2 regions of the Streptomyces sp. NPDC127177 genome follow, and region 2 is predicted to be linked to the other one. Evidence: predicted binding sites of a transcription regulator. Region 2 holds the regulator's gene; the other holds the start of a gene.

Region 1 (15,660 bases), on a different contig from region 2:
GTTCAGCCGGGCCAGCAGCCAGCCGGAGTGCCGGTCGTAGAGAGCGGCCAGGGCCGTCGTCTCCCCCTGTGCGACGGCGCGCAGCAGCGCCTCGTCGGTCGGTTCGTCCCCCGGGGGGCGCAAGTGGCTCACACCTCCTCTATCGGAGGCCGGGCCCCGTCCGGTTCACGAATCCGGTGGGTGGACGCGGTCAGGGTCTCGGCGCCTTCTCGCCGTGCACCGCGATGTGTTCGGCCGCCAGCCAGGGAGCGAGGTCGTCGACCAGCATCGACAGGACGGCCGGGTCGGTGGTCGGGGCGCGGCCCGTGCGGGCGGCCAGCCGCATCTGCCCGGCCCGTTCGGGCAGGTCCGGGCGGTAGCGGGCGAACAGTTCGGCGGATTCGGTCAGATCGCTGGTCCAGCCGCCCCACTGCGGCATCACCAGGGTGAAGCCGGTGCGGACGATCCGGCGGGCGACGCCGCGGCTCATGGTGAGGCGTTCGGCGTCCGTGGTGGCCCCGGCCGCGCGCTCGTGCCAGCGGGGGAGCAACAGGCACAGATCACCGTTGGTCTCACGGGCGAGCAGCGAGGTCGGCCGGTAGCGCGGCAGCTGTGCGGCCAGGTCGTCGCCGAGCAGCGGTGTGCACAGACAGGCGACGAAGAAGCCTCCGTCGTGGCGTTCGAGCTCGCTGAGCAGTGTGGCCGCGCCGTCCAGCAGGATGCCGACGCCGTCGACCACGTCGAACGCGGTGTCCAGTGCGGTTTCGATCCCGTCGGCGTCGGCCCGGTCCCGGTCGGTGGGCCGGTCCCGAAGGGCGAGCAGCAGGTCCAGGTCGGAGACGCCGGGGACGGCCGTGCCGCGCGGAACGCTGCCGTAGACGTAGGCGCTGTCCAGCCGGTCGGGACCGAAGACCTCGGCGATGCGCGTACGGGCCGCGTCCACGACCGCCGCGAACGGCGCGGGCACCCGCTCCAGGGAGCCCTCCCGCGCGATCGTGCCGTCCTGGTCCAGCCCTCGGTCTTCGCTCATGCGGGCACTCTGCCCTGTCGCGCGGGCCGGCGCCGACCCCTTTTCGGGTGGCCTCAGCGCGCCCGGGACGCCGGCGCGGTGAACGTCACGTCCGACGCCGCCACGGTGACCTCGGCGTCCCCGCTGATGGCCCACGCGGCGACCCGCGACACCACCGCCGCCGGGACCGCCCCGCTGATCCCCGGGGCCGCCGGGACGTCCTGCGTCGCGTGGGCGTCGTACGGGAGGGCGACCCGGTACCCCAGCGCCAGGGCGGTGCGAGCCGTGGCCTGGACGCACATCTCCGACATCACTCCGCACACCACCAGAGATTCGACACCGGCCCCGGCCAGCAGCTCCCCGAGCGATGTGCCCGCGAAGCCGTCGTCCCTGGTCTTGCGGATCACGCGCTCGGCCGGGCCCTCCTCGACGGGAAGGTGCAGCGCCCAGCCCGGTGTGTGCGGCTCGTCCCCGGAACCGGGTGCGCCGTCGTTCTGGAGGTGGACGACCAGGGCGCCTCCGCGGCGGGCCCGTGCCAGCAGGTCCGCCGTGCGGTCCAGCAGTACGGCCGCGCCGGGCACCGCCCGCCCGCCCGTCACCCCCGCCTTCTGGACGTCCACGACCAGCAGGGCCTGCGAGGGGAGCGTGTATGCGGTCATGGCGTCATCCTGTCCGCCGCGAGCCGGGCCTTCCAGGGATTTTGCGGGCGCTGTTCCGTGTTGCACACAAGGCGTGCGAAGGCAGCCACCCCCCGATCGCTCACAGCGAACACACCCCGGGGAACATTGAGCGACTCAGAAGCATTGAGTCTGCATAGCTCAACTTGACTGCCGAAGGGGAGATCATGGCTACCGAGTCCAATGCGGTCACACCGCTCACCCTGCCTGTGCTGCCGCTCGACGACGAGGTCGTGCTGCCCGGAATGGTGGTGCCTCTGGACCTGTCCGACACCGACGTACGCGCCGCGGTGGAGTCCGCCCAGGCCGCGGCCCGTGAGGGCGGCGGCAAGCCCGAGGTGCTGCTCGTTCCGCGCATCGACGGCACCTACACGGGAATCGGTGTCGTCGGCACCGTCGAGCAGGTCGGGCGGCTGTCCGACGGCGATCCCGGCGCGCTCATCCGCGGCCGGGGCCGGGTACGGATCGGCGCCGGGACCGGCGGACCGGGTTCCGCGCTCTGGGTGGAGGGGACCCGGGTCGACGCGTCGGCCCCCGACCCCCTCCCCGGAGCCGCCGCCGAACTGGCCAAGGAGTACAAGGCGCTCGCCACCAGCTGGCTGAAGCAGCGCGGCGCCTGGCAGGTCGTGGACCGGGTCCAGCAGATCGAGGACATCTCCGCGCTCGCCGACAACTCCGGATACTCGCCCTTCCTGACCATCACCCAGAAGGTGCAGCTGCTGGAGACCGCCGACGCGGTCGCCAGGCTGAGGCTCGCCGTCCAGTGGCTCGGTGAACACCTCGCCGAGCAGGACGTCGCCGAGTCCATCGCCAAGGATGTCCAGGAGGGCGTCGACAAGCAGCAGCGCGAGTTCCTGCTGCGGCGCCAGCTCGACGCCGTGCGCAAGGAGCTCTCCGAACTCAACGGCGACTCCGGTTCCGGTGACGAGTCCGACGACTACCGTGCGCGCGTCGAGGCCGCCGACCTTCCCGAGCACGTCCGTGCGGCCGCCATCAAGGAGGTCGACAAGCTGGAGCGCTCCTCCGACCAGAGCCCCGAGGGCTCCTGGATCAGGACCTGGCTCGACACCGTCCTCGAACTGCCGTGGACCGAGCGGACCGAGGACGCCTACGACATCAAGGGCGCCCAGGAGATCCTGGACGCGGAACACGCGGGCCTCCAGGACGTGAAGGAGCGCATCACCGAGTACCTCGCGGTACGCAAGCGGCGTGCCGACCGCGGTCTCGGAGTGGTCGGCGGGCGTCGCGGCGGAGCGGTGCTGGCCCTGGTGGGTCCCCCTGGCGTCGGCAAGACCTCGCTGGGCGAGAGCGTCGCGCACGCCATGGGCCGTGAGTTCGTCCGCGTCGCACTCGGCGGCGTCCGGGACGAGGCGGAGATCCGGGGCCATCGGCGCACCTACGTCGGCGCGCTTCCGGGACGCATCGTCAGGGCCATCAAGGAGGCCGGTTCGATGAACCCGGTCGTCCTGCTCGACGAGATCGACAAGGTCGGCTCCGACTTCCGGGGCGACCCGGCCGCGGCCCTGCTCGAAGTGCTCGACCCGGCCCAGAACCACACCTTCCGCGACCACTACCTGGAGGTCGAACTCGACCTCAGCGACGTCGTCTTCCTGGCCACCGCCAACGTCCTGGAGGCGATCCCGGAGGCCCTGCTCGACCGGATGGAGCTGGTCAGGCTCGACGGCTACACCGAGGACGAGAAGGTCGTCATCGCCCGCGACCACCTGCTCCCGCGCCAGCTGGAGCGGGCCGGTCTGGAGCCCGACGAGGTCGCTCTCGACGAGTCGGCGCTGCGGAAGCTGGCCGGCGAGTACACGAGGGAGGCCGGCGTCCGGAACCTGGAGCGGGCCGTGGCCCGGCTGCTCCGCAAGGTGGCGGCCCAGCACGAACTGGGCGACCGGGAACTGCCGTTCACGGTGGCCGACGAGGACCTGCGCGGTCTGATCGGCCGGCCGCACCACGTCCCGGAGTCCGCCCAGGACCCGGCCGAGCGCCGCACAGCGGTGCCGGGTGTGGCCACCGGGCTCGCGGTGACCGGCGCCGGGGGCGATGTGCTCTTCGTGGAGGCATCGCTCGCCGATCCGGAGACCGGGGCGTCCGGACTGACCCTCACCGGTCAGCTCGGCGACGTCATGAAGGAGTCCGCGCAGATCGCGCTGAGCTTCCTGCGTTCGCACGGCGCGGAGCTGGAGCTGCCGGTCGCCGACCTCAAGGACCGGGGCGTGCACATCCACTTCCCGGCGGGTGCCGTCCCCAAGGACGGCCCGAGCGCGGGCATCACCCTGACGACCGCGCTGGCCTCGCTGCTCTCCGGACGGCTGGTCCGTACGGATGTGGCGATGACCGGTGAGGTCTCGCTGACCGGGCGGGTGCTGCCGATCGGCGGCCTGAAGCAGAAGCTGCTCGCCGCCCACCGGGCCGGCATCACCACCGTGGTGATCCCGCAGCGCAACGAGGCCGACCTGGACGACGTCCCCGCCGAGGTGCTGGACACCCTGGAGGTCCACCCGGTCACCGACGTCCGCCAGGTCCTGGAGATCGCCCTCGCCCCGGCCTCGGCCCCGGCGGAGCGGAGGATCCCGGCCGCCGCGTAGGCGCCGCACAGTGACGGGCGTGGCGCCACGGGCGCGGCCGGTACGGACGGCCCGTCTCCCCCTCGCGGGGAGGCGGGCCGTTTCGCGTGCGGGACCCGGCGGGCTGCCCGGCGACCCCTGGCGGCGCGGAATACGGGACAGGCCTCAGGGGCGGTAGATCGTGCCCGGGACCGGCTCGGCGGGCGCCATCAGCTGGGGCACCGTCACGAAGGTGTAGCCCTGCTTCTTCAGCGCGTCGATGATGCCCGGCACCGCGGGCACCGAGCCCTTGTAGATGTCGTGCAGCAGGATGATGCCGTCCTTGCTCGCCTGGTCGAGTATCCGCTTCTTGATCAGCGCGGAGTCGGTCGTCGAGTAGTCCTTGGCGGTGGCGCTCCACAGGATCTGCGAGAGCCCCAGGTCCTTGCTGATCTTGGAGACGGTGTCGTCGGTACGGCCCTGCGGCGGGCGCATCAGCCTCGGCTTCCTGCCGGTGATCGCGGCTATCGCGTCCTGCGTCTTCTCCAGCTCGGCGCGTATCTGGGCGGGCTTCTTGTCCGTCAGGATCTCGTGCGACCAGGTGTGGTTGGCCACCTCGTGCCCCTCGGCCTCGATGCGGCGAACCGTGTCGGGGTGCTTCTTCACATGGTTCTTGCCCAGCAGGAAGAAGGTCGCGTGGATCTTCTCCTTCTTGAGGATGTCCAGCAGGCGGGGGGTGTCCTCGGCCGGGCCGGCGTCGAAGGTCAGGGCTATGCACTTGGCCTTGCGGCAGTCCACCGGGCCGAACGACCCCTTGGCGTCGGAACCGGCGTCGGCCCGTGCGGAGCCGGGGGCGGTGGTCTCCATCGAGCAGCCGCTCAGCGTCAGGGTGAGCGCCGTCACAAGAGCGACGGCCAACCCCGCACCGATCGACTTCGTCCTATTGGGCACGGCAGGTCACTCCCTCGTGGCTGGACGGCGCACACGCTGTGCGTCCCGAAGGACTATACACAGTGCGTATACATGCGGTGTATAGCGGGCGGATCGACTCGCTCCCACAGCGAAGTGCCTGCTCAGGCGCGTGAAATGGGGAAAACCCGGCGACGGGGTGCGTCACCGGGTTCTCCTGCGTGGACGGTGCTGCCGGACGGCCGGCGGCGGAACGGCTCAGCCGTTGGCCAGCGCCTGTACGCGGTCCAGGGCGCCGTTGAAGTGGCTGTGGTCGCCCACCGTGGGGCCCGTCGAGGTGTACTGCCACATCGTGTAGAAGTCCCAGCCCGCCGGAAGCGCACCGACGGCGGAGGCGTAACGGGCCACCCAGAGCGGGTTGGTGGTGCCGAAGCCCGCGTTGTTGCCCGTGCAGGTCTGCCACCAGCTCGTCGCGGTGTAGATGACCGCGTCCCGTCCGGTGCGCGCCTTGTAGGTGTTCACGAAGTCACGGATCCAGGCGACCATCGCGGCCGGGCTCTTGCCGAAGCACTGGTCGCCGTACGGATTCCACTCGATGTCGAGCGCGCCCGGCAGGGTCCGGCCGTCCTTGGACCAGCCGCCGCCGTGGTCCACGAAGTAGTTGGCCTGGACGGCGCCGCTCGTGGTGTCCGGGGTGGCGAAGTGGTACGAGCCGCGGATCATTCCCACGTTGTACGAGCCGTTGTACTGCTGGGTGAAGTCCTCGTTCGTGTAGTACGTGCCCTCGGATGCCTTGACGTAGGCCCACTTGGCGCCGCTTCCCCACAGGGCCGCCCAGTTCACCGCGTCCTGGTGGCCGCTGACGTCCACGCCCTCGGTCTGCGCGGCGCGGGTGCCGATGGGCAGTGCGCCCTGGCCGTCGTGGGCGATGACCCCCATGCCCATGGTGGCCGAACCCCGGACGGGCTTCGCGGGGGCCGGGTTGTCGGTGGCGCCCGCGGCGCCGGGAAGGGCGACGAGGAGGGAGAGGGCTGCGAGCAGGGTTCCCGCGGCCGCGAGGCGCGAGCGGCGGGATGTCTTGGAGCCGGATCTGTGCACGGGCATTGCGTGCCTCCGAGGCTTCAGTGGGGGGATCTGCTGATCCAGGGACCGGCGGACGCACCCCTGGTGGCGCGTCATGGTGTGAACACGCCACGTATGACGCTACGCACGTAGACCCGGGCTGTGGAAGAGGGCCTGGACGGTGCCGTTGGTCTACTCCTGCGAAATACTGGCGGAGCTGCGGCGATGACCGGCGGTGGAAGAAACTTTCAGCGGCAGGAAAGCTCATGAGGGGTGTTGACGTGCACGGGAGCGAAAAAGGGAGTGAACCCGGCATTGCAGGGGGGAGTGGTGTGGACCACGAATTCCTGGCTCTGGAGCTGGAGTTGGCGGTGTTCCTGCGCCGCGCACGGGCCAATTCCGGTGAAATGGCGCGCGAGGTGCATCCGGAGCTGGAAGCCGCCGCCTACGGACTCTTCGTGCGGCTGGAGTCGGCGGGCCGGCAGCGGGCCACGGATCTCGCCTCGTACTTCGGGGTCGGCAAGGCCACCATGAGCCGTCAACTGCGCGCCCTGGAGAACCTCGGACTGGTGGCGCGCGAACCGGATCCCGCCGACGGGCGGGCCTTCCTCGTCGGGCTCACCGACGAGGGCCTCGACCGCTTCCGCCGTGTCCGGGACGCGCGCCGGGACCGCTATGTCCGCAAGCTCGCCGACTGGGACCGGGCCGAGGTCGCGGAACTGGCGAGGCTGCTGCACCACTTGAACGCCCGCGCAGAGGACTGACGGCTCCACATCCGGGCGGCCGGCCCCCGCCGCTCCGCCTCACGGCTCCACGTAGACCGCTGTCGCGTCGTCGTGCGTCTTGCCGCGCCGCAGCCGGACGCGGTCCGTGTCCGCCTCCTCCAGGGCCCGGACCCGGTCGATCAGCTCCTGGGGCCCCTCCTTGCGCAGCACCCCGAGGCAGTCCGCCCAGTCGCCCTCGCCGAACATCTCCGTCCAGCGGCTCGCCCCGTCCGTCATCGCGGCCAGTGCCCGCACCTCGGCGCGAGGCGTACGGCCCGTCACCGCGCGGTGCGCGACGGCCGGATCGGCGGCGGCGGTGAAGAAGCCGCCCTCCTTGTTCCGGACCTGTGCGTCGGCGATGGCGTCGGAGGCGAGCGAGCCCGGCGGCAGCCGGTCGAGCCGGTCGTCCAGCAGGGCGCGCACCGACCCGTCCGGCGACTCGACGAGGAGCACCGAATCGGAGAGGACCAGGTGTTCGATCTCGGTCTCGTCCCAACGCACCATCACGACGGTTGCCTGCGGCGTACGCACGTGAGAAAGGTCACACAGGGAACGGTGCGTGTCGGCGGTGCGCCGGATGGACTCCGCCAAGATGTCCTGCAGAGTCAGATCCCGCCGCGAACCCGACAGTTCGACCAGGGCGCCGCCCAGCCGGGCGGTGAACCACGGGACCGAGTGCGCACAACCGTCGTCCCCCTGGGGTGGGGTGACCCCGTCGAGCAGCACCAGGCCCCCGCCCTGGCCGGATGCGGGAAGGACGGTGGCGGCCCAGTCCTCGTTCGGGCGGCCCGGAATGCCGGCGGCGGTGGCGAGCTCCATGCGCATGGGGTCAGTCTGCACGACGCCTTCACGAGGCCTGCACGGGCCCGTGATCGGTCCGTACCAGCAGGTCAGGCGGGCAGCTGATTCGGAGGGAATCGGTCCACCAGGTGTGCGGGCGGGCATCCTGCCAAAGGCTGACCGGAAGTTCCAGCCAGGCGTACGGGTGTGCCGTCGGGGCTCCGCGGGGAGAGTTGTTCGTCAACTCCGGAGTGTTGTTCACTCGTTCGAGTGGCGGAGCGGTTGATGCGCGCCCCCCTCTCAAAAGCACTGGAATGGTCGGAAGCCGTACCAGGGGTCGGGGCGCTCGTTCAAGTGGCCGTGCGTCACCTCTGCTTCAAGGGCGGACGAGTCAAGATTGCGAGCACCGGTGCAGAAGAAGCGGCCTCGGAGCAAGGGCGGCAAGAACAACGGTTCCGAGGTGGCGCCTTCGGCGCCGGCTGAAGGCGGGCGCCCCGTGCGCGTACGCCGTCGGCTGGTCGCGGGGGTCGCGGTCGTCGGGATCACCGTCATAGCCGCGGGAGCCCCGGCTGCCCTCGCCGCCTCGTCGGATCTGAACGATTCGCAGCGGCTGGTCACCCTCGCGGAGCTCAACCAGCAGGCCGTCGCGCTCGCGCACTCCCTCGCCGACGAGCGGGACGAGGTCACCGCCTATATCGCCGCGGGCCGGGAGGGCAAGCCCGGCGAGGCGAGCACCGCGGGCAGCCGCAGCGCCCGCGTCGACCAGCAGGTGGACGAGATGCGGGACTCGGCCCCCGCCGTGCTGCGCCGCGACCTCTCCACCATTCCCTCGCTGCGCCGCGACGCCGTCAGCGGCAAGGGTTCGGCGCTGGAGGCCCATCAGTCGTACTCAGAGGTCATCGCCAAGCTCCACGGCCTGGCCGCCGACCTCGCGGAGAAGACCCCGCCGCGCGCCGCCGAGTCGGGGCGCACCCCGCTCGCGCTCGGCCAGGCCACCGAGCACGCCTCCGCCGCCCGCGGACTGCTGCTCGCCGCGCTCGCCGTCCCCCGCAAGGAGCCCGTCACCCGGACCGACCCGTTCACCGGGCTGCCCGTCCAGACGCAGGACGAGGGCCCCACCAAGGACGACCGCACCCGTGACGAGCTGAGCGCCGCCGCCCAGCAGGCCCGCGTCGGTGAGCTCTCCTCGCTCGCCGACTTCGACCAGGCCGCCGGGTCCACCGCCCGCGACAAGCTCGCGTCCACCGTGACGGGACCCGAGGTCAACAGCGCGGAGAAGTACCTCGCCGAGCTCACCGACCGCCCGGAGCTCTCCGAATCCGACCAGCAGGTCAGCACCAAGAAGGTGGCGTCGGCGCTCTCCGCCCGGGTCGACCGGATGAGGAGCGTCGAGTCCGCGCTCACCACCGCGCAGGTCCACCGGCTGGAGCAGCTGCGCGACGACGACGTCACGGCGCTCGAACTGCGCGTCGCGCTGCTCGGCGGATGTCTGCTGATCGCCGTCGGCGTCTCCACCGCCGTGGCCCGCACGCTCACCCAGCCGCTGGCCGTGCTGCGGATCGGCGCCGCCCGTCTCGCCGCGGAGCCCGCCACCGCCGAACCCGTCCGCTACACCGGCCGCAACGACGAGTTCGCCCAGGTCGTACGGTCCATCAACGCCCTGCACGGCAGGCTGCACGGACTGCTCCACGAGTTCAACGGCCGGTTCGAGAACCTGGAGAGCGAGCGCGCCGAGCTGCTCGCCGGCCGCGAGGCACTGACCCTCCAGCGCGCCGAACTGCAGGTCCGTACGGCCGATCTGACAGCCCAGCTGGAGAAGCTGAAGAACACCGTCCACCACACCTTCGTCAACCTCTCGCTGCGCAACCTCGGCCTCGTCGAGCGCCAGCTCGGGGTCATCGAGTCGCTGGAGGAGCGCGAGCAGGACCCGGAGCGCCTCGCCACCCTCTTCAAGCTGGACCACATGGCCACGGTCATGCGCCGGCACAGCGAGAACATGCTGGTCCTCGCGGGCGCCGAGCACGGACACGCGCACCCCGGCCCGATCCCGCTGGTCGACGTGTTGCGGGCGGCGGTCAGCGAGATCGAGCGGTACGAGCGGGTCACGATCCAGTCCCTGCCGCCGCACGCCCAGGTCGCCGGATTCGCCGCCGACGACCTCAGCCACCTCGTCGCCGAACTCCTGGAGAACGCCACCTCGTTCTCGCCGCCCGACTCCCATGTCCAGCTCTCGGGCTGGCTGCTGGAGACCGGCGAGGTGATGCTCTCGGTGCAGGACGAGGGCATCGGCATGTCGTCCGTACGGATGGGCGAGCTCAACACCCGGCTGGGCAACCCCTCGCTCTTCGAGGCGGGCGAACAGAACGCGGACGGCGCCGGTCTCGGCCTTCAGGTGACGTCGCTGCTGGCCGCCCGCCACAAGGTGCGGGTCCAGCTGCGCGACCAGAAGGGCAACGGGGTGACGGCGGTCGTCGTACTCCCCAAGGCCCTGCTGCCGAAGGCGCCGCCGGCCGCCACCCCGCCGCCGGTCACCGCGCCCGGCGACGCCCCGGCCCTGAACCTGCCGGGCTCGGTCGCCGAGGCCAACTCCAACGCCCTGCCGTCCCGCACCCTGGCCATGCCCGACGACCCGCTGATCGCGGCAGCCGAGCAGACGATCGCCGCGGCCGAGGCGGAGGAGGCCGCGGCCTCCACCACCGAAGAGCCCGGGGCGCCCGCCGGAGAGCGTGCCCAGGTCGTCCCCGACCACGCGCCGCCCGCCTCCCCGGAGTCGCAGCCGGACCCGCGGCCGGAAGAGGCCGTACGGCAGCAACAACAGCCCGCGGAACCGGAACAGCCCGCAGAGGCCGGGAGCGAGGCCGAGAGCCAGGCCGAGACCGAGGCCGAGACCACGATGCAGGTCCGGCTCCCGCGGGTGCCCGAGTTCGACGACCTGCCCGAGTTCACCCACGCCCCCGCGTTCGGCGACGGCCCCGAGGCCACACTCGCCTCCGGTCCGTACGCCATCGGCCCCGACCGGCACGAGCGCACCGCCGACGAGGGCACAAGCACGCAGGGCGCCCCGGCGCCCGCACCCGCCCCGGCGCCCGTCACCACCTCCGTGGCCGACACCGTGCCCGGCCCGCGCCACCCGGAGCCCGACAGGGTCACCGACAAGGGGCTGCCCAAGCGCACCCCCAAGGTCGTCAAGCCCGCCGCCGCTCCGGCCGCCGAACGCACGGGCAGCGTGGACAAGGACGCCCTTCGGCGCCGGCTGGGCGGTTTCCACCAGGGCGCGAAGGACGGCCGCAGGGACGTCGAGGCGGAGATCGCCGAGTCGGGCGCCACGCCGGAGGCGCCCACCCCGGCCGGACAGGCCGCACGTACAGGCAACACTGAGGCGGGCGACCGTACCGACGGTCGAACCGATGAGACGGGGGACACAGTCGAGGAGGCACGCAGTTGACTGCGCCCAGCACATTCGGGCTGAGTACCGAGGCCCGGAACCTTCACTGGTTGCTGAGCAATCTGGTGGAGGAGGTGCCAGGGGTCCACTCGGTCACCGTCGTCTCGTCCGACGGCCTGATGCTGCTCTCCTCCGACCCCGGCCACCAGAGCGCCCGGGAGGCGGAACGGCAGGAGGGCCCCCGTGGCTCGAGCGCCGACCTGGCGACCATCGTCTCGGGCATCGGCAGCCTCACCGTCGGAGCCGCGAAGCTGATGGACGGCGGCGGCGTCAAGCAGACCATGGTCGCCATGGAGGAAGGCAGCGTCTTCGTCATGTCGATCAGCGACGGCTCGCTGCTCGGCGTGCACGCCACACCGGACTGCGACATGAGCGTCATCGCCTACCACATGGCGCAATTCGTCGGCCGTGCCGGCCACGTACTCACCCCCGAACTCCGCAGTGAGCTGCGCAAATCGATGGAGAGCGCCCAGTGACCCCCGCCGCTGCCGAACCCGCCCGCAGGCTCCCCGTGCGCGGGGCCGACAAACGGCCCGCGCGGGTCCGGCCGTACTCGCTCACCGGCGGCCGCACCCGGTTCGGTCACGTGCTGCTCGTCGAGACGTTCGTGGCCGCCCTCGAAGCACCCGAGGAACGTCGCGAACTGACCAATGGCAACCTGTCTTCGCGCGTCATGCCGGAGCTCCAGGCGATCGTCGAGATCTGCCGCCGGATGCGTACCGTCGCGGAGATCTCCGCACTGCTGAAGATGCCGCTCGGCGTCGTGCGGGTGCTGCTCAGCGACTTGGCCGACCAGGGAAAGATCCGCGTGTACGGGACCGGGCACGGCACCGGCCAGCCCGACCGCGCACTGCTCGAAAGGGTGCTCAATGGACTCCGCCGTCTCTGAGTCGCCGCTGTTCGCCCCGCGCCAGCCGGGGCCGAAGGACCAGCCCGAGGAAGAGCTCCAGTCCTGGCAGCTGGACCACACCAGGGCCCCGATCGCCACGAAGATAGTGGTCGCGGGCGGCTTCGGAGTGGGCAAGACGACCTTCGTGGGGTCGGTCTCCGAGATCACCCCGCTGAAGACCGAAGCGGTGATGACCCAGGCCAGCGAGGAGACCGACGACCTCAGCGCCACGCCGGACAAGGTCACCACCACCGTCGCGATGGACTACGGCCGGGTCACGCTCGACGACGACCTCGTGCTGTATGTCTTCGGCACACCGGGTCAGCAGCGCTTCTGGTTCATGTGGGACGACCTGGTGCGCGGCGCGATCGGCGCGGTCGTCCTGGCCGACACCCGCCGGCTGGAGGACTGCTTCCCGGCCCTCGACTACTTCGAGAGCTGCGGTCTGCCGTACATCGTGGCCGTCAACCACTTCGAGGGAACGCCCGGGTTCGAGACCGAGGACGTCCGCGAGGCCCTGACCGTGCCCCTGCACGTGCCTGTTGTGATCATGGACGCGCGTAACAGGATCACCGTCGTCGAGGCACTGCTGGCCCTGGTCGGCCACGCCCTCGACACAACCCCCGCTTAGGGCTGTCGTCAAACACAACGGAGAACCGCGATGCGGAAGATACTCATAGTCGGAGCCGGCCAGTCCGGGCTCCAGCTCGCCCTGGGACTGCAGTCCAGAGGGTACGAAGTCACCCTCATGTCCAACCGCACCGCCGACGAGATCCGCTCCGGGCGGGTCATGTCGACCCAGTGCATGTTCCACACCGCGCTCCAGTACGAGCGGGACTACCAGCTCAACTTCTGGGAGTCCCAGGCCCCGCGCATCGAGGGCCTCGGTGTCTCGGTCGCCGCGCCCGACTCCTCGCGCGCCATCGACTGGGTCGGCAAGCTGGACGGCTTCGCCCAGTCCGTGGACCAGCGCGTGAAGATGGCCGGCTGGATGGACACCTTCGCCCAGCGCGGCGGACAGCTCGTCATCCACGGTGCGGCTGTCTCGGACCTGGACTTCTTCTCCCGCACCTACGACCTGGTGATGGTCTCGGCGGGCAAGGGCGAGCTGGTCTCCATGTTCGGCCGGGACGCCGCCCGTTCGCCGTTCGACGCCCCGCAGCGCGCCCTGGCCGTCGCGTACGTCCACGGCATGGGCCCCCGGCCCGAGCACCCCGATTTCGACGCGGTCCGCTGCAATCTGGTCCCGGGCGTCGGCGAGCTCTTCGTGATGCCGACCCTGACCACGTCCGGCCGTGCCGACATCCTGTTCTGGGAGGGCGTGCCGGGTGGCCCGCTCGACGTCTTCCAGGGCGTCAAGGACCCCTCGGAGCACCTCGCCCTCACACTGGAGCTCATGGAGCGGTTCACCCCGTGGGAGTACGCACGCGCCACGAAGGTCGAGCTGACCGACGCCAACGGAACCCTGGCGGGCCGTTACGCCCCGACCGTCCGCAAGCCGATCGGCCGGCTGCCCGGCGGCGGCCTGGTGCTCGGGGTCGCGGACGTGGTCGTCGCCAACGACCCGATCACCGGGCAGGGCTCCAACTCCGCGTCCAAGTGCGCGAACGCCTACCTGGACTCGATCATCGAGCACGGCGACGGGGAGTTCGACGAGGCGTGGATGCAGTCCACGTTCGACCGCTACTGGGAGACCGCCCAGCACGTGACCAAGTGGACGAACGCGATGCTCGGCGCCCCGCCGGAGCACGTGCTGAACCTGATCGGCGCCGCCGGCCAGCTCCAGCCGGTCGCCGACCGCTTCGCCAACGGGTTCAACGACCCGGCGGACTTCGACAACTTCTTCTTCGAGCCGGAGAAGACGAACGCGTACCTCGCGTCGGTCGCCGGCCCGGCCGCCTGATCCCGCCGTACCCGCGAAACGCACCGGCCGGGCCGGGGCCCGTCGGAACCACCGGCAGGCCGCGGCCCGGCCGTCGTGCGTGCGGCAGCCGTCACTCCTCGGGCGCCGAGGAGACGCTGTAGCCCTCGTCCGAGCCGTCGGACGCCCCCTGTGGGAGCTCCGGCGGGCTGTACGTACGCAGAGGGGCGCTGTCCGGGTCCGGCCGCACAGCGCCCAGCAGCGGGTTCGACGCGAGCGGCGAGACCTTCACCCGGGAGCCGGGCCGGGGTGCCTGCACCACCAGTCCGTTGCCGATGTACAGCGCCACGTGTGTGGCCTTCGGGAAGTAGATCACCAGGTCACCCGGGCGCAGGGCGCTCACCGGCACCTTCTGGAGCTGCCGCCACTGCTCCTGCGAGGTGCGCGGAATGGGGCGGCCGGCGTTCGCCCAGGCCTGCGAGGTGAGTCCGGAGCAGTCGAACGAGCCCGGCCCCTCCGCGCCCCACACGTACGGTTTTCCGATCTGCCGGACCGCGTACCTGACCGCCTCGCCGCCCGCTTCGGAGGGCGGCCGGGTCGAGGACAGCGCACCCGAGGCGGCCAGGGCGCCCTGCGCCTTGGCCGTGTCCTTCTGTTCGAGGCCGGACAGCTCGGCGAGCTGGTCCGCGGAGAGCGTGGCGAGCTTCGCCTCGACCTCCTTCAAGCGCTTGTGCACGGCGTCCCGGTCCTTCTTCTGCCGCGCCGCCAGCACCTGCTGCTCGTCCAGCACCTTGCGTGACTTCTTCGCCAGGCCGTCGGCCCGCTTCTCGGCGCCGGTGAGCCCCTGCACGGCCGCCATCCGTCCGGCGGCCAGCCGCTGGATCACCTGGCCCTGGTCCAGGGCCTGTCCCGGGTCGCGGGACAGCAGGAGCCGCAGGTACGAGGAGAAGTCGGAACGGCCCTGGTACTGCTCGCGGGCCAGCTGCCCGGCGGCGTCGCGGCTGCGGGAGAGCGAGAGCCTGGCGGTGACGAGGGCGGCGTCCAGCTTCTTCGCGTCGGCCGTCCGCTTCTTCAGCTCGGCCGCCGTGCCGTTGTAGGTCTCGGTGGCCTCCTCGGCCTGCTGGTACAGCTTCTGGAGTTCGCTCAGCAGGGTGGCGACGCCGGTGTCCGCGGTGCCGGTGGCCGCTGGCGTGCCGGGTCCGGCGGGAAGGGGCGACGGGGCGGCCACCGCGGCCGGCGCGGCCGGCGAGGTCACGACGACGGCGGCCAGGGCCGTGGCGCAGAGCGAGTGCAGGACTCCGCCGGACACGACATCACCTCCGATAACGGGGTGAATCGTGGGACTACCCCATAAGTGAGCGCAATGCCTCCATACGCTCACTCGCCGTCAGGTGATGCAAGGACCGCGCGGTGTGGCGGCGGGCGGGTTCCCCCGGAAGGCGGTGGGGCGGGGCCGCCCCACCGCTCGGTCACGGCCTTGTCGGGTCAGGTCTGGTCAGGCCCGGACTGGACCGGACCGGTCGGGTCAGGTCACGGGGAAGGAGTAGAAGACGCGTTCCCGCTGCACGATCGCGTTCTTCCCGGCGGCCATCACGTTGTAGGGGGCCGTGACGGTGACCCCCTTGGGGTCCTGCTCGCCGATGTCCTGGAACTTCCACAGCCGTCGCCCGTCGGCCGCCGCGAACGCGGTGACCTGGCTCGAACCCGCCGCCAGCAGTGTCTTTCCGGTGCTG
Region 2 (15,660 bases):
TGAAGGACGCCCGTACGACATCCATGACCAGGCGCTTCTTCTCCTCGGGCTTGGTCAGCCGGTCGGTCAGGTACTGGCTGCCGAGGTTGGACGTCAGGATCAGGATCGTGTTGCGGAAATCCACCGTCCGGCCCTGCCCGTCGGTGAGCCGGCCGTCGTCGAGGACCTGGAGCAGGATGTCGAAGACCTCGGGGTGGGCCTTCTCCACCTCGTCCAGCAGGACGACGCTGTACGGGCGGCGGCGGACCGCCTCCGTGAGCTGGCCGCCCTCCTCGTAGCCGACGTAGCCGGGCGGGGCGCCGACCAGCCGGGCCACGCTGTGCTTCTCGCTGTACTCGCTCATGTCGATGCGGACCATGGCCCGCTCGTCGTCGAAGAGGAAGTCCGCCAGGGCCTTCGCCAGTTCGGTCTTGCCGACGCCGGTCGGGCCGAGGAAGAGGAACGATCCGGTGGGCCGGTCGGGGTCGGCGATACCGGCCCGGGTACGGCGTACCGCGTCCGAGACGGCCTGCACGGCCTCGGTCTGCCCGACCAGGCGCCTGCCCAGCTCCTCCTCCATGCGCAGCAGCTTCTGGGTCTCGCCCTCCAGCAGCCGTCCGGCCGGGATGCCGGTCCAGGCACCGACGACATCGGCGATGTCGTCCGGGCCGACCTCCTCCTTGACCAGGGTCTCCTTCGGCTCCTTCGCGGCTTCCTCCTCGGCCTCGGCGGCCTCGGCCAGCTCCCGCTCAAGGCCGGGGATCTCCCCGTACAGCAGCTTGGACGCGCTGTCGAAGTCGCCGTCGCGCTGGGCGCGTTCGGCCTGTCCGCGCAGGTCGTCGAGGCGCTCCTTGAGCTCACCGACCCGGTTGAGTCCCTGCTTCTCCTTCTCCCAGCGGGCGTTGAGGCCGCGCAGCTCCTCCTCCTTGTCGGCGAGGTCGCGGCGGAGCTTCTCCAGACGCTGCTTGGAGGCGGGGTCGGACTCGTTCTTGAGTGCCAGCTCCTCCATGTGCAACCGGTCGACGGCGCGCTGGAGTTCGTCGATCTCGACGGGTGAGGAGTCGATCTCCATGCGCAGCCGGGAGGCCGCCTCGTCGACGAGGTCGATGGCCTTGTCGGGAAGGAAGCGGGAGGTGATGTAGCGGTCGGACAGGGTCGCGGCGGCGACCAGCGATGAGTCCGCGATCTGCACCTTGTGGTGGGCCTCGTACCGGCCCTTGAGCCCGCGCAGGATCGCGATGGTGTCCTCGACGGACGGCTCCGCCACCAGCACCTGCTGGAACCGGCGCTCCAGCGCCGGGTCCTTCTCGATCCGCTCGCGGTACTCGTCGAGCGTGGTGGCACCGACCATCCGCAGCTCGCCGCGGGCCAGCATGGGCTTGAGCATGTTGCCCGCGTCCATGGCGGAGTCGCCTCCGGCGCCCGCTCCGACGACGGTGTGGAGCTCGTCGATGAACGTGATGATCTGGCCGTCGCTCTCCTTGATCTCGGAGAGGACGGTCTTCAGCCGCTCCTCGAACTCGCCGCGGTACTTCGCGCCCGCGACCATGGCGCCCAGGTCCAGCGAGACGAGCCGCTTGTTCTTGAGGGACTCGGGGACGTCCCCCTTGACGATGCGCTGGGCGAGGCCCTCGACGACGGCCGTCTTGCCGACGCCGGGCTCACCGATGAGCACGGGGTTGTTCTTGGTGCGGCGCGAGAGCACCTGGACGACGCGACGGATCTCCTGGTCGCGGCCGATGACCGGGTCGAGCTTCCCCTCGCGTGCCGCCGCGGTGAAGTCCGTACCGAATTTCTCCAGGGCCTTGTACTGGCCCTCCGGGTCCGGTGTGGTCACCCGGCGCCCTCCCCTGCTCTTCTCGAATGCGTCCAGCAGCCTCTTCGCACTGGCTCCCTGCCCGTCGAGGATCTCACCGGCACGGCCCCCCTCGGCCGCGATGCCGATCAGGAGGTGCTCGGTGGAGATGTAGTCGTCGCCGAGCTCCTTGGCCCGCCTCGCCGCGTCGGAGATGACGGCGAGCAGCTCGCGGTTGGGCTGGGGCGGTGCGACGGTCGAGCCGGTCACGCTGGGCTGCGCGGCAAGCAGCTGTTCCGTCTCGGTCCGCACGACGATCTGGTCCGCCTCGACGGCGGCCAGCAGGTCGACGAGATTCTCGTTGTCCTCCCCCGCAAGCAGCGCGAGCAGCAGATGCCCCGGGGTCAGATCGGGGTGCCCGTCCTTCACGGCCCTGCTGGTGGCCGCGTTGATGGCGTCCCGGCTCCTGTTGGTCAGCTCGGCGTCCACGTGCGCTCTCTCCTCCTTGCGATGACTGGCCCGTACTCACTTCTGACACGATCAACGTGCACAAAGTTGAGTCTATTCCACTCAAGGCAAAAACGGCGCCCTTTCCGGGCCCTCCGCCAAGGTTGCGATGTTCCGAGTGAACCGGCCGCTCCGGCCGCCCGCCACCGCAGGGCGCCCCCCGCACTCCTACGCTGGCCCCATGGCAGTCGACGTACACAGCCCGGACCCCGAGTACCTCTCCTTCTGGCGCGAGCACCACCTGTGCACCCTCACGACACCCCGCCCCGACGGCACCCCGCACGTGGTCCCGGTGTGCGTGACGTACGACCCAGAGGCCGGCCTCGCCCGCATCATCACCAACCGGAAGAGCCGCAAGGTCGCCAACATCCTGGCCGCGGGCCCGGAAGGCGCCCGCGTCGCGGCCTGCCAGGTGCACGGACGCCGCTGGGCGACCCTGGAGGGCGTCGCCAGGGTGCGTACGGAGCAGGGCAGGGTCGAGGAGGCGGTACGCCGCCACACGGAGCGCTACGGGCGCACGCCGTCACCCAACCCGGACCGGGTCGTCATCGAGATCACCCTGGACCGGGCGCTCGGCAGGGGCTGACCGCGGCCGGCCGCGAGCGGACAGCACAACGGCGCCACCGTGTTCAGGTCACGGTGGCGCCGTTGTGTGGGGGAGTGTCTGAGCGACGTGGAACGACGGGGGATCGCTCAGGCACTGCGGGGGGTGGCGGCGATGGCTTCGGGTTCGAACAGCTGGTGGTCACGCTGTGCGAGGTTCACAAAAATCATGTCGTACCGGACGGCGCAGCGGACGGGCTGCGGGGCGCCGCGTGGTTTGCGCAGGCAACGGTAGGCGCGAACCTCTCCGTCGTCCTCGCGCGCCACGACGACCGGGTCGCCGAACAGAGTGACCATCAACGAATCACCACGGTGGGGCAGTGCCGTGACGAGGTCGATGAAATGCCACCCTGAGCGGTAGGCGGTCGCCATCTCACGCCTGAAGGTCCGGTCGTCCGGCGGGGTGGTCATGCGACTGTGTGGGCCGGAGTGGACGAATTGCTGTCCGCGGGCGCGGTGGTCCAGCCGATGTCGCCCGCGTTGCCGGGCGGGGTGGTCCAGCCGATGTCGTCGGAAGCCGCAGCCCGAACGGTCCAGCCGATGTCGTCGGAAGCCGCGGCCTTGACGGTCCAGCCGATGTCATCGGAAGCCGCGGCCTTGACGGTCCAGCCGATGTCACCGCCGGCGGCAGCCCCCTCGCTCCCGCCGATGTCGCTGACGCCCAACAGCCCCACACCCAGGGCCGCAACGAACGAGGCGGCAAGCGCCGAGCGAAGCATTCGCTTATACATAGTCGGCTTCGTCCTCACTTGTGGATTCTTCTCCCCCGCACCTAAGACGATGTCCCATCTGAGCACGCGAGCACCACTGAGGAGATGCATCATGTTCCTGTATGTTCAGGAACCTGGGGGGTGAAGATATGGCCACAAGAAACATAAATCCGGCACATCCTCATGGGATCACCGAACTATGCGAGGCGGGAGGCCGTCTTTACGCCAGCGCATTGCGCATGGGACGCATCACGCGCGCCGAAGTCGAGCCCGCACCCTGCCTCATCGAATTCGCCCTGCTCCATCCCGATCCGGACGACCCGGCCTGGCTCCGCCCCGTTCCGCCGTCGGCCGCGCTCGCGCAGCATCTGCACCCCGTGGAGCGCGAGATCCTGGAACGCCGCCGGCACTCGATCCAGCTCACCGAGTCGTTCGAGCCATTCATGGACATCAGCACCCAGGGTCCGCCGAGCACCCACGCGATCACCGTGCTGGAGGGGGTCAACAGGATCAACGCCGCCCTCGACCTGGCCACCGCAGAGTGCCGCACCGAAGTCCTCACCGTCCAGCCCGGCGGCGGCCGGATCGAGGACCGCCTCAGCAAGTCCCTCGAACGCGGACTGTCCGTGGTCGACCGCGGGGTGAGCATCCGCACGCTCTACCAGCACACCGTGCGCCACAGCCCCAGCACGCTCGCGTACGCGGACCGCATGGCCGACGGCAACGTGGAGATCCGGACGCTCGAAGAGCTCATCGAGCGTCTGATCGTGTTCGACCGGACCGTGGCCTTCATTCCCGCTCAGGACGACCGCCAGGTCGCCCTGGAACTCCGCCACCCCGGTCTGGTCGAGTACCTGGCCAACGTGTTCGAGCAACTCTGGACCCGGGCCGCCCCGTTGCGTGAGGACCTCAAGTACGAACCGTCCCCCTTGGGCATCAGCGGGGTCCAGCGCTCCATCGCTCAGCTCCTCATCGAGGGCCATGTCGACGACTCCATCGCCCGCCGACTGGGCATGAACGTCCGTACCTGCCGGGCGCACGTCGCCAAGCTCGCCGTCGCCCTCGGCAGCACCAGCCGCGCCCAGCTCGGTTACCTGATCGCTCAGTCAGGAATCCTGGATCAGGATTCCTGACTGAGCGGCACCCGCAGGATTCCCCACCCCTCGGGCCAAGGCCTGACCACACGACGGGGGAGAGGTGTGGCCGCGCCCTGATGAAAGCCGGGAGAGTTCCCGGCTCCCCCGACACCCCCACACTGCCTCGGCCGATACGCTGCCACCACCGTCATCTTGCTGCACTGCCAAAAGTGGGGGGGCATGAATGGGCAGAGACGCGGACATAACGACACACTCGCACGGAGAGCGCGAACTGTGCGAAGCAGGCGTCAGGCTCTACACGGAGGCACTGAGCGCAGGGCGAATCGAGCGGACCGCACTCGAAGCCGCTCCCTGCCTCATGGAGTTGGCGCTCGTTCACCCCGATCCGCAGGACAGCGCCTGGCTCCGTCCGGTCCCGCCGTCGGCCGCTCTGACGCACCTGCTGCAACCCGTCATCCGGGAGATCCACGAACGCATCAGGCTGTCCGCCGCGCTGGCCGACTCGCTGGCTCCCCTGGCCTCCGTCGCCAGTACCGATCCCAACCTCGCGATCACCGTCCTCGAAGGCATCCCGCTGATCGAGGGGACCATCCAGAACGCCCTGGACAGCGCGCAGGACGAGATCCTGACCCTGCAACCGGGCAGCACCCGTCCGGTCGAGCAGCTCAAGAAGGCGCTGTCCCGCGCCCTGTCGACGGTGGAGCGGGGCGCCACGCTCCGCCACATCTACCAGCACCCGGCCCGATACAGCCCCGCCATCAAGGCGTATCTGGACGAGGTGCCGCCCGGCCACATCCAGGTCCGCACCATAGAGCAGACGGTCGAGCGGCTGTTCGTCTTCGACCGGACCGTGGCCTTCATCCCCGCCAACGCCGAGCGGGATGTCGCCCTGGAGATCCGTCACCCCGCGCTGGTCCGCTATCTGATCCAGGTGTACGAGGTCCTGTGGGCCCAGGCCACCCCGCTCACCGAACCCCTCCAGCCGGCCCCGCCCAGCGCCTCGGTCACCCCGGCCCAACTCAGCATCGCCCGCCTCCTGGCCGAGGGACACGTCGACCAGGTCGTGGCCCGCAAGCTCGGCATCAGCGTCCGCACCTGCCGCGCCCACATCTCCAAACTCATGCAGACCCTCGGCGCCACCAGCCGCACCCACCTCGGCGCACTCCTCGTCCAGTCCGGCATCGCGGAACGCACCCAGAAATGACCGGACCGGCGGTGCACCCCCACAGCGAGCGGCAACTGTGCGAAGCGGCCGTCACCCTCTACACGGAGGCCCTCCGCTCAGGACGCATCGCCCGGAGCGCGCTCGGCCCCGCACCCTGCCTCGTCGACCTCGCGCTGCTCCTCCCCGATCCGCAGGACGACACCTGGCTGCGTCCCGTCCCCCCGCCCGCGGCCCTGGGCCAACTGCTCCAGCCCCTCAGCCGGGAGATCGACGAACGTGTCCGGCTCGTCACCGCGCTGACCAGCTCACTGGTGCCGCTGGCGGCGCCGGCCGGTACGGACCCCAATCTCTCGATCACCGTGCTCGAAGGGAACGACCGGATCCGCGCGGCGATCCGGAACGCGTCGAAGTCCGCCAGAGAGGAAGTCCTGACCGCCCAGCCCGGCGGCAACCGCATGGCCCACAACATGCGGCAGGGACTGGAGAACGCCGGATTCGTCATCGCGGCAGGGGGACGGCTCAGGCACCTCTACCAACACCCGGCGCGCTACAGCCCCCGTCTCAAGGAGTACCTGACGGAGATCCCCTCCGATCTTCTCCGGATCCGCACGATGGAGCAGACCGTGGGACGCCTCCTCATCTTCGACCGCGAGATCGCCTACATCCCCGCCGACCCCGACGGCAGCGTGGCCCTGGAGATCCGCCACCCCGCCCTGGTCCGCTACCTGGTCCAGGTCTACGAAACGCTCTGGGCCGGCGCGACACCCTTCACCCAGAACCTGCCGACCGCCGTCCCCGGCGCCCCCGTCACCGCCGTCCAGCACAGCATCGCGCGCCTCCTGGTCGAGGGATACGCCGACCGGGCCGTGGGCGAGAAGCTCGGCATCAGCGTCCGCACCTGCCGCGCCCACATCTCCAAACTCATGCAGACCCTCGGCGCCACCAGCCGCACCCACCTCGGCGCACTCCTCGTCCGCTCCGGCATCGTCGAGCCTGCCGTGCCGCCCGGGACACCGCAGGAGCCCGCCACCCCCGGCGTTCCGGGGTGACGGGCTCCTGCGCAGGGGTTCGGCCCCCTCAGTCCTTCGGCCGCTTGGGCCGCCAGACGACCAGTGCGCTGGTCTGCTGCACGTCCTGGTACGGCACCAGATCGCGCCGGTACGAGGCGTGCACCTGCGCCTCGCGCTGTTGCAGCGCCGCATCCGCCCCGTCCACGGCCGCCGAGAGCTCGGCGATCCGCTGCTGGAGCGCGGCGACCTGGTTCTCCAGCTCGATGATGCGCTTGATGCCGGCGAGGTTGATGCCCTCGTCCTGCGACAGCTGCTGCACGGTACGCAGCAGCTCGATGTCGCGGGCCGAATAGCGCCGTCCGCGCCCGGCCGAGCGGTCGGGAGAGACCAGGCCGAGGCGGTCGTACTGGCGCAGCGTCTGGGGATGCAGACCCGAGAGCTGGGCCGCGATCGAGATCACGTACACCGGGGATTCGTCGGTCAGCTGGTACGGATTACGGCGGCGGCCGTCCATCTCAAGCTCCCTTCGCTGCCTGGAACAGCTCCGCCCGCGGGTCCTGGTCCGCGGTGGCCTTGCGATAGGCCTCCAGGGCGTCCCGGGCGTCCGTGCCCAGGTCCTTGGGGACCGCCACTTCCACGGTGACGAGCAGGTCGCCCCGGCTGCCGTCCTTGCGCACGGCGCCCTTGCCGCGGGCGCGCATCGTGCGCCCGTTGGGCGTGCCGGCCGGAAGCTTCAGCGTGACCGGGGGCCCGCCGAGCGTGGGCACCTTCACCTCGCCGCCGAGCGCCGCCTCCGTGAAGCTGACGGGCACGGTGACCGTGAGGTTGTCGCCCTTGCGGCCGAAGACGGGGTGGGCGTCGACGTGGACGACGACGTAGAGGTCGCCGGCCGGTCCGCCGCGCTCGCCCGGACTGCCCTTGCCGCGCAGCCGGATCCGCTGGCCGTCGGAGACGCCCGCCGGGATCCGCACCTGCATGGTCCGCGAGGACTTCGCCCGGCCACTGCCCTTGCAGACGTCGCACGGGTCCTGGGCGATGAGGCCCCGGCCCTTGCAGTCCACGCAGGGATCGGTGAGCGAGAAGCCGCCGCCGGTACCGCGCGAGACCTGTCCGGTGCCGACGCAGGTCGGGCAGACCCTGGGGGTGCCGTTCTTGTCGCCGGTGCCCGAGCACGCCTTGCAGGGCGCCTGGCTGGACATCCGCAGCGGGACCGTGGCCCCGTCGACCGCCTCGGTGAAGCTGAGCGTCACCTCGGACTCGATGTCCTGGCCGCGGCGCGGCTGCACCCTGGTGCCGGCGCCGCCGCCACCGCGGTTGAAGAGGCCGCCGAACACGTCGCCCAGACCGCCGCCACCGCCACCGCCGCCGAAGCCACCGGCTCCGCCGCCCTGGCCGCCACCCGGGGCCCCTCCGAAGAGGTCCCCCAGGTCGAAGTTGAAGTTGCCGCCGCCGCTGCCGGGTCCGGGGCGGAAGCCGCCGTTGCCGAAGAGGGCGCGGGCCTCGTCGTACTCCTTGCGCTTCTTGGTGTCACCGAGGATGTCGTTGGCCTCGGAGACCTCCTTGAAGCGCTCCTCCGCCTTGTTGTCACCCTTGTTGGCGTCCGGGTGGAACTCGCGCGCGAGCTTCCGGTACGCCTTCTTGATCTCGGCGTCCGTGGCGTCCTTGGGGACGCCGAGAACCTTGTAGTAGTCCTTCTCGACGAAGTCCTTCGTACTCATCGACGTCCCTCCTTCCGGACGACCGGCCCGGGGCCTCTCGATCGGATCATGCCGGACTCATGGAGTCCGGCATGATCCAGACGATCGGCCCCGTCGGCCGGGCGGTGTGCAACCGAGTGGTCGGACAGAATGTCAGACCTCCTCGCCGCCACCGCTCTCCTCGTCGCCTGCCTGCTCTTCGTCAGCGTCCTTCGCGGCCGCCGGGGTCGCCCCCGGCTGGGGTTCGGCCACCGCCACCCGTGCGGGACGGATGGTGCGCTCACCGATCCGGTACCCAGGCTGCAGGATCGCCACGCAGGTCGTCTCGGTGACGTCCGGTGCGTACGAGTGCATCAGGGCCTCGTGGATCGTCGGGTCGAAGGGCTCGCCCTCCTTGCCGAACTGCTGGAGGCCGAGCTTGGCGACGACCGTCTCCAGCGATTCGGCCACCGACTTGAACCCGCCCACGAGCTCGCCGTGCTCCCGGGCCCGGCCGACGTCGTCGAGCACGGGCAGGAGCTCGGACAGAAGACCCGCGACCGCGATCTCCTTGACCGTGACCCGGTCGCGCTCCACGCGGCGGCGGTAGTTCTGGTACTCGGCCTGGAGCCGCTGGAGGTCGCCCGTGCGCTCCGAGAGCGCGGTACGGACCTGGTCCAGCTGAGCCGTCAGACCTGCTGTCTGGTTCGCGTCCCCGGCGGGGGCCGCCGCCTCCTCCTCGGCAGAGGGGGTGGCAGCGGCCTCCGTCCCGGCGTCGTCAGAGGTGGCGCCGGAGGGGACGTCGGGCTTCTCCTCGAAGCCCGGAGTCTCCTCGGTCACGCCGCACCGCCCTTGGTGTCCTTCTCGTCGTCGACGATCTCGGCGTCGACGACATCGTCCTGACCATCGCCCTGGGCCTGCTCCGCACCCTCGGCGCCCGGCTGGCCGTCGGCCTGCGGGCCACCCTCGGCCTGGGCGTTGGCGTACATCGCCTGGCCCAGCTTCTGGGAGACGGCCGCGACCTTCTCGGTGGCCGTACGGATCTCGGCGGTGTCCTCGCCCTTGAGCTTCTCCTTCAGCTCGGTGAGCGCGGTCTCCACCTCCGTCTTCACGTCACCGGGGACCTTGTCCTCGTTGTCCTTGAGGAACTTCTCCGTCTGGTAGACGAGCTGCTCGCCCTGGTTGCGCGACTCGGCGGCCTCGCGGCGACGGTGGTCCTCGTCCGCGTACTGCTCGGCCTCTTCACGCATCCGGTTGACCTCGTCCTTCGGCAGCGAGGAGCCACCGGTGACGGTCATCTTCTGCTCCTTGCCGGTGCCGAGGTCCTTGGCAGCGACGTGCATGATGCCGTTGGCGTCGATGTCGAAGGCGACCTCGATCTGCGGCACACCGCGCGGGGCCGGCGGCAGACCGGTCAGCTCGAACATTCCGAGCTTCTTGTTGTACGCCGCGATCTCGCGCTCGCCCTGGTAGACCTGGATCTGCACGGACGGCTGGTTGTCCTCGGCCGTCGTGAAGATCTCGGAACGCTTGGTCGGGATCGTGGTGTTGCGCTCGATGAGCTTCGTCATGATCCCTCCCTTGGTCTCGATACCGAGGGACAGCGGGGTCACGTCGAGGAGCAGGACGTCCTTGACCTCGCCCTTGAGGACACCGGCCTGGAGCGAGGCGCCGATGGCGACGACCTCGTCCGGGTTCACACCCTTGTTGGCGTCCTGGCCGCCCGTGAGCTCCTTGACGAGCTCGGCGACGGCCGGCATACGGGTCGAGCCACCGACGAGAACGACGTGGTCGATCTCGGAGAGCTGGATGCCCGCGTCCTTGATGACGTTGTGGAACGGGTTCTTGCAGCGGTCCAGGAGGTCCGCGGTGAGCTGCTGGAACTGCGAGCGCGTGAGCTTCTCGTCCAGGTGCAGCGGGCCCTCGGCCGACGCCGTGATGTACGGCAGGTTGATCGAGGTCTCCGTCGAGGACGACAGCTCGATCTTCGCCTTCTCCGCGGCCTCGCGGAGACGCTGGAGAGCCATCTTGTCCTTGGACAGGTCCACGCCGTGCCCGTTGGCGAACTGCTTCACCAGGTAGTCGACGACGCGCTGGTCCCAGTCGTCACCACCGAGGTGGTTGTCACCGTTGGTGGCCTTCACCTCGACGACGCCGTCGCCGATCTCCAGGAGGGACACGTCGAAGGTGCCGCCACCGAGGTCGAAGACGAGGATCGTCTGGTCGTCCTTGTCGAGCCCGTACGCCAGTGCGGCGGCCGTCGGCTCGTTGACGATACGCAGGACGTTCAGGCCCGCGATCTCGCCGGCCTCCTTCGTCGCCTGACGCTCGGAGTCGTTGAAGTACGCCGGGACGGTGATGACCGCGTCGGCCACCTTCTCGCCCAGGTAGGACTCCGCGTCGCGCTTCAGCTTCTGCAGGATGAAGGCGCTCATCTGCTGCGGGTTGAAGCCCTTGCCGTCGATCTCGATCTTCCAGTCAGTGCCCATGTGGCGCTTGACCGAACGGATCGTCCTGTCGACGTTCGTCACTGCCTGGCGCTTGGCGACCTCGCCTACCAGTACCTCGCCGTTCTTCGCGAAGGCGACGACGGACGGCGTGGTCCTGGCGCCTTCGGCGTTGGTGATGACGGTGGGCTCGCCGCCTTCGAGAACGCTGACGACGGAGTTAGTCGTGCCCAGGTCGATGCCGACCGCACGTGCCATTTCAATTCCTCCAACTGACTACTTGAGTGGATCTGGCTCAAGGATGCATGACATCGCTCCCGGAGTCAACAGACCTGAGTCGAGGCGACTCAACTATCGTGCACACACCACGCGCCACCAGCGCATTGTCCGTTTCGTGATGGTGAACATCTGCCGCATACGGGTCACACAGGGACGGATCCGAACCGGCTGCGCGGCGACACCTGCCCGCCCCACTAGCCACGCAACCCCTCCCCATCATCGCGCCATGGGATCGTTCTGTCACAAAATGCCGTGAGCCGCCACAAAACCGGCACTCGGTCCGTGACTCCAGGCGGCCGACCCAGGCAGGGGCGAACGATGCAGACACAGAAACAGAGGCAGCGACAGCGGCGGGCGCGGTGGCGGACGCAGTGGCAGAGACGGGCGCAGGGATCGCGCCCCCGGCCGCGGTCCGGACCCGGCTTCGGACCGGGGTTCGGATCGGGGTTCGGGCCGGGGCCCGGACCGGGATTCGGACCCGGATTCGGATCTGCGCGCCGTCCGTGGCAGCCCCCGAGGACACCCCTCACGGCGCGCGCCCTCGAAGCCCTGAGGACCCTGACCCCCACGTCCCCGCCCCGCCCCACCGCCAAGCGCGTCCTGGACCTGATCCTCGGCTCACTGCTGCTGCTACTCGCCGCCCCGCTCCTCGCGGCGGCGGCCCTCGCACTCGCCGTACAGCGGCGCCCCGGCGGCGTACTGACCCGTTCCCCCCGCGCGGGACTCGCGGGCAGGCCCTTCGTACTGCGGTCGCTGCGCACCCGACGGCTGCGGCTGAACGTGATCTCCCGGCTCCCCCACGTCGTACGGGGCGAACTCTCCCTGGTCGGACCCGCACCGCTCGCGCCGGGCGACGAACGGAACAGCCTCGCCGGTGCGCGACACTGGCGGCAGGAACTCAAGCCCGGTCTCACCGGTCTGGCGCAGGTACGCCACCGCTCCGCGATGCCGTGGGACGAGGCGGCGCTCCTGGACCAGCACTACGCCGAGCACCACCGGATCGCCCTGGACCTGACGATCCTGGCGGAGGCCGTGTACACACCGCTGCGCGGTGCGGTGCGCGGCCTAGTGCGGCGGGGCCAGGCTTGCCTGAGCGACACAGATCACCGCCTGCCCGGCTACAGCGCCGCGGAATAAGTGGATAGTGTCAGCACAGACTGATTAAGTTACTGCTTAGTAATTCCGAGTACTCGCCAGTAGCGCTGTAGCTCAACCTCAGTAGCGCTGGAACCCACCCTCGCAGGCCCGAGGAGCCCCCAAATGCAACTCGCCGCGATCATCGTGTCGCTGGTGCTGACCGTGGTCGGCGTTGCGCTCATCGCCCGAGCCGTCGCGCAGATCTACCGGTTCGTCACGCTCGGACAGCCGGTCCCGGCCGGCAGTCGCACCGACAACCCGAAGCAGCGCACGATCACCCTGGTCAAGGAGTTCCTCGGCCACACCCGGATGAACCGGTGGGGGATCGTCGGCTTCGCGCACTGGTTCGTCGCCATCGGCTTCCTGACACTGCCGCCGACGCTGCTCCAGGCGTACGGGCAGCTCTTCAAGGCCGACTGGGTTCTCCCGATCATCGGTGAATGGCTGCCGTTCGAGCTGTACATCGAGTTCATCGGCCTGATGACGACGGTCGGCATCCTCGTGCTGATCGCCATCCGGCTGCTGAACCTGCCCTCCCGGGCCGGCCGCAAGTCGCGCTTCGCGGGCTCCAAGGCCTGGCAGGCGTACTTCGTCGAGTACGTCATCCTCGTCATCGGCCTGGCGATCCTGACCCTGCGCGGTCTCGAGGGCGCGATCCACCACGTCGGGGGCTACGAGGCCGCGTACTTCGTCTCGTACCCGCTGGTCCTCGCCTTCAAGGGCCTCGCGCTCGGCACGCTGCAGAACCTCATCTACTTCGTCGCGATGATCAAGATCGGCACCTCGCTGATCTGGATGATCACGGTCTCGCTCAACACCAACATGGGTGTCGCCTGGCACCGCTTCCTCGGCTTCCCGAACATCTGGTTCAAGCGGAACGCTGACGGCTCGACGGCGCTGGGCGCCCTCCAGCCGATGACCAGCGGTGGCAAGGAGATCGACTGGGAGGACCCGGGCGAGGACGACACCTTCGGTGTCTCACAGGTCGAACAGTTCTCCTGGAAGGGCATCCTCGACTTCTCCACCTGCACCGAGTGCGGCCGCTGCCAGTCGCAGTGCCCCGCCTGGAACACGGGCAAGCCACTCTCCCCGAAGCTCCTGATCATGTCCCTGCGCGATCACGCGCACGCCAAGGCCCCGTACCTGCTGGCCGGCGGCGGCAAGGACATGGAGGGCAACGAGAAGGCCACCGAGGAGCAGCTCAAGGACGTCCCGGCAGCCGCCCTCGCGGAGGCCGAGCGCCCGCTGATCGGCACGGTCGAGGAGAACGGCGTCATCGACCCGGACGTCCTCTGGTCCTGCACCACCTGCGGTGCCTGCGTGGAACAGTGCCCGGTCGACATCGAGCACATCGACCACATCGTCGACATGCGCCGCTACCAGGTGATGATCGAGTCCGCGTTCCCGTCCGAGGCGGGCACGATGCTCAAGAACCTGGAGAAGAAGGGCAACCCCTGGGGTCTCGCCAAGAAGCAGCGCGTCGAGTGGACCAAGGAGGTCGACTTCGAGGTCCCGATCGTCGGCAAGGACGTCGAGGACCTCACGGAGGTCGACTACCTCTACTGGGTCGGCTGCGCCGGAGCCCTGGAGGACCGCGCCAAGAAGACCACGAAGGCCTTCGCGGAGCTGCTGCACATCGCCGGCGTCAAGTTCGCGATCATGGGCGGCGACGAGAAGTGCACGGGCGACTCGGCCCGCCGCCTGGGCAACGAGCCGCTGTTCCAGCAGCTCGGCCAGGAGAACGTCGCGATGCTGAACATGGCGTTCGGTGAGGACGACGAGGACGACTCGACCAAGAAGGCGAAGGCGACGAAGAAGATCGTCGCGACCTGCCCGCACTGCTTCAACACCATCGCGAACGAGTACCCGCAGCTCGGCGGCGAGTACGAGGTCATCCACCACACGCAGCTGCTCCAGCACCTCGTCGACGAGGGCAAGCTGATCCCGGTGACGCCGGTCGAGGGTCTGATCACGTACCACGACCCCTGCTACCTGGGCCGGCACAACAAGATCTACACGCCTCCGCGCGAGATCATCGCCAAGGTCCCGGGTCTGCGCAACGAGGAGATGCACCGCCACAAGGAGCGTGGCTTCTGCTGCGGCGCCGGCGGTGCCCGGATGTGGATGGAGGAGCGGATCGGCAAGCGCGTCAACAACGAGCGCGTCGACGAGGCCCTCTCCCTCAACCCCGACATCGTCTCCACGGCCTGCCCGTTCTGCCTGGTCATGCTGACCGACTCGGTCAACGGCAAGAAGAACGACGGCAAGGCGAAGGAGTCGATCCAGGTGGTCGACGTCTCGCAGCTGCTGCTCGACTCCGTGAAGACCCCCGCCGATCCGGCGGGCGAACCGGAAACGGCGGACGCGCCGGAGCCGGAACCGGTGAAGTAGACCGGTAACGCGTCGCCGCGTCGCGGAAGCCGCGTTGCACGAGCGGCCGGACCTGCCTCGGGGGCAGGACCGGCCGCTTCTGCTTTCCCGCCCGGGTGACGCATCATGTGGGGCGGCCCCGTGACGGGTGCGCATCGATGGACGGACGAGGTACTCCTGTGCGGATACGTATCGCAAGGGCAACCCGCAGTGCGGAGCCCCGGGCAACGGCCTCGGCCGCAACAGCGCCGCCGATGCGGACCACCGCCCGAGCGGCGGTGACCGCCGCGGCGGTCACGGGCCTCTGCGCACTCCTGCTGACGGCCTGCACGGGCTCCCCCGCCTCCGGCTCATCGGACTCCGCCAAGAACGGCGACGCCCCGCCCACGGCGCTCTCCGGACTGGCGGGCGCGGAGCGACATCCCGTCCCGCGCGGCACCGGCAGCCACACCCCGGACGACTTCAACGGCGACGGCCACCGCGACCTCGTCCTGAACAACCTGGTGAAGCCCCCGGCCGACAGCCACGGCGACGACGCCGGCATCGGCATCGTGTACGGCTCCGCCTCCCGGGGCCTGGACCCGTCGGTGCGCCAGCTGCTCAGCGCGCACGCGAACGCCGCCAAGATCGGCGACACCCTCCCCTCGGCGTTCGACGCAGAGGCCTCCTGCGACCTTGACCAGGACGGCTTCACCGATCTGATCGTGGCCACCGACCCCCCGTACAACGGCATCGGCCGCCCGCCCGTACCGCTGCAGATCCTGTTCGGCTCCCCCGCGGGCCTCACCGGCAAGGCGGTAGCGCTCCGCATCCCGGACCGCGCCCGCTTCGGCAACGAGTGGCCCGACCACCCCGTCTGCGGCGACTTCGACGGCGACAGGAAAC

The links. Region 2 encodes HspR, which represses chaperone genes until heat shock. Its sites were predicted from a motif close to TTGAGNNNNNNNNNCTCAA; they were not measured.
Region 1: lon (endopeptidase La) is a predicted target of HspR. The motif match lies at 1,792-1,810, and genes of this name have one in related genera.

Annotation. Positions count from the first base shown of each region.
Region 1 is NZ_JBHXUW010000061.1:20,660-36,319, reverse strand. Features, by position in the region: gene ACFVJX_RS29535 (RNA polymerase sigma factor) at 1-132, opposite strand, end outside; gene ACFVJX_RS29530 (nucleotidyltransferase domain-containing protein) at 191-1,009, opposite strand; gene ACFVJX_RS29525 (cysteine hydrolase family protein) at 1,063-1,647, opposite strand; gene lon (endopeptidase La) at 1,833-4,259, shown strand; gene ACFVJX_RS29515 (polysaccharide deacetylase family protein) at 4,404-5,084, opposite strand; gene ACFVJX_RS29510 (lysozyme) at 5,385-6,230, opposite strand; gene ACFVJX_RS29505 (MarR family winged helix-turn-helix transcriptional regulator) at 6,455-6,952, shown strand; gene ACFVJX_RS29500 (protein phosphatase 2C domain-containing protein) at 6,992-7,777, opposite strand; gene ACFVJX_RS29495 (nitrate- and nitrite sensing domain-containing protein) at 8,142-11,177, shown strand; gene ACFVJX_RS29490 (roadblock/LC7 domain-containing protein) at 11,174-11,653, shown strand; gene ACFVJX_RS29485 (DUF742 domain-containing protein) at 11,650-12,066, shown strand; gene ACFVJX_RS29480 (ATP/GTP-binding protein) at 12,047-12,697, shown strand; gene ACFVJX_RS29475 (styrene monooxygenase/indole monooxygenase family protein) at 12,728-13,969, shown strand; gene ACFVJX_RS29470 (NlpC/P60 family protein) at 14,061-15,236, opposite strand; gene ACFVJX_RS29465 (PQQ-binding-like beta-propeller repeat protein) at 15,453-15,660, opposite strand, start outside.
Region 2 is NZ_JBHXUW010000064.1:1,688-17,347, reverse strand. Features, by position in the region: gene clpB (ATP-dependent chaperone ClpB) at 1-2,263, opposite strand, end outside; gene ACFVJX_RS30070 (pyridoxamine 5'-phosphate oxidase family protein) at 2,463-2,867, shown strand; gene ACFVJX_RS30065 ((2Fe-2S)-binding protein) at 2,975-3,295, opposite strand; gene ACFVJX_RS30060 (hypothetical protein) at 3,292-3,603, opposite strand; gene ACFVJX_RS30055 (helix-turn-helix transcriptional regulator) at 3,717-4,727, shown strand; gene ACFVJX_RS30050 (LuxR C-terminal-related transcriptional regulator) at 4,915-5,895, shown strand; gene ACFVJX_RS30045 (LuxR C-terminal-related transcriptional regulator) at 5,892-6,905, shown strand; gene ACFVJX_RS30040 (heat shock protein transcriptional repressor HspR) at 6,934-7,380, opposite strand; gene dnaJ (molecular chaperone DnaJ) at 7,382-8,584, opposite strand; gene grpE (nucleotide exchange factor GrpE) at 8,717-9,382, opposite strand; gene dnaK (molecular chaperone DnaK) at 9,379-11,247, opposite strand; gene ACFVJX_RS30020 (sugar transferase) at 11,818-12,405, shown strand; gene ACFVJX_RS30015 ((Fe-S)-binding protein) at 12,529-14,796, shown strand; gene ACFVJX_RS30010 (FG-GAP repeat domain-containing protein) at 15,030-15,660, shown strand, end outside.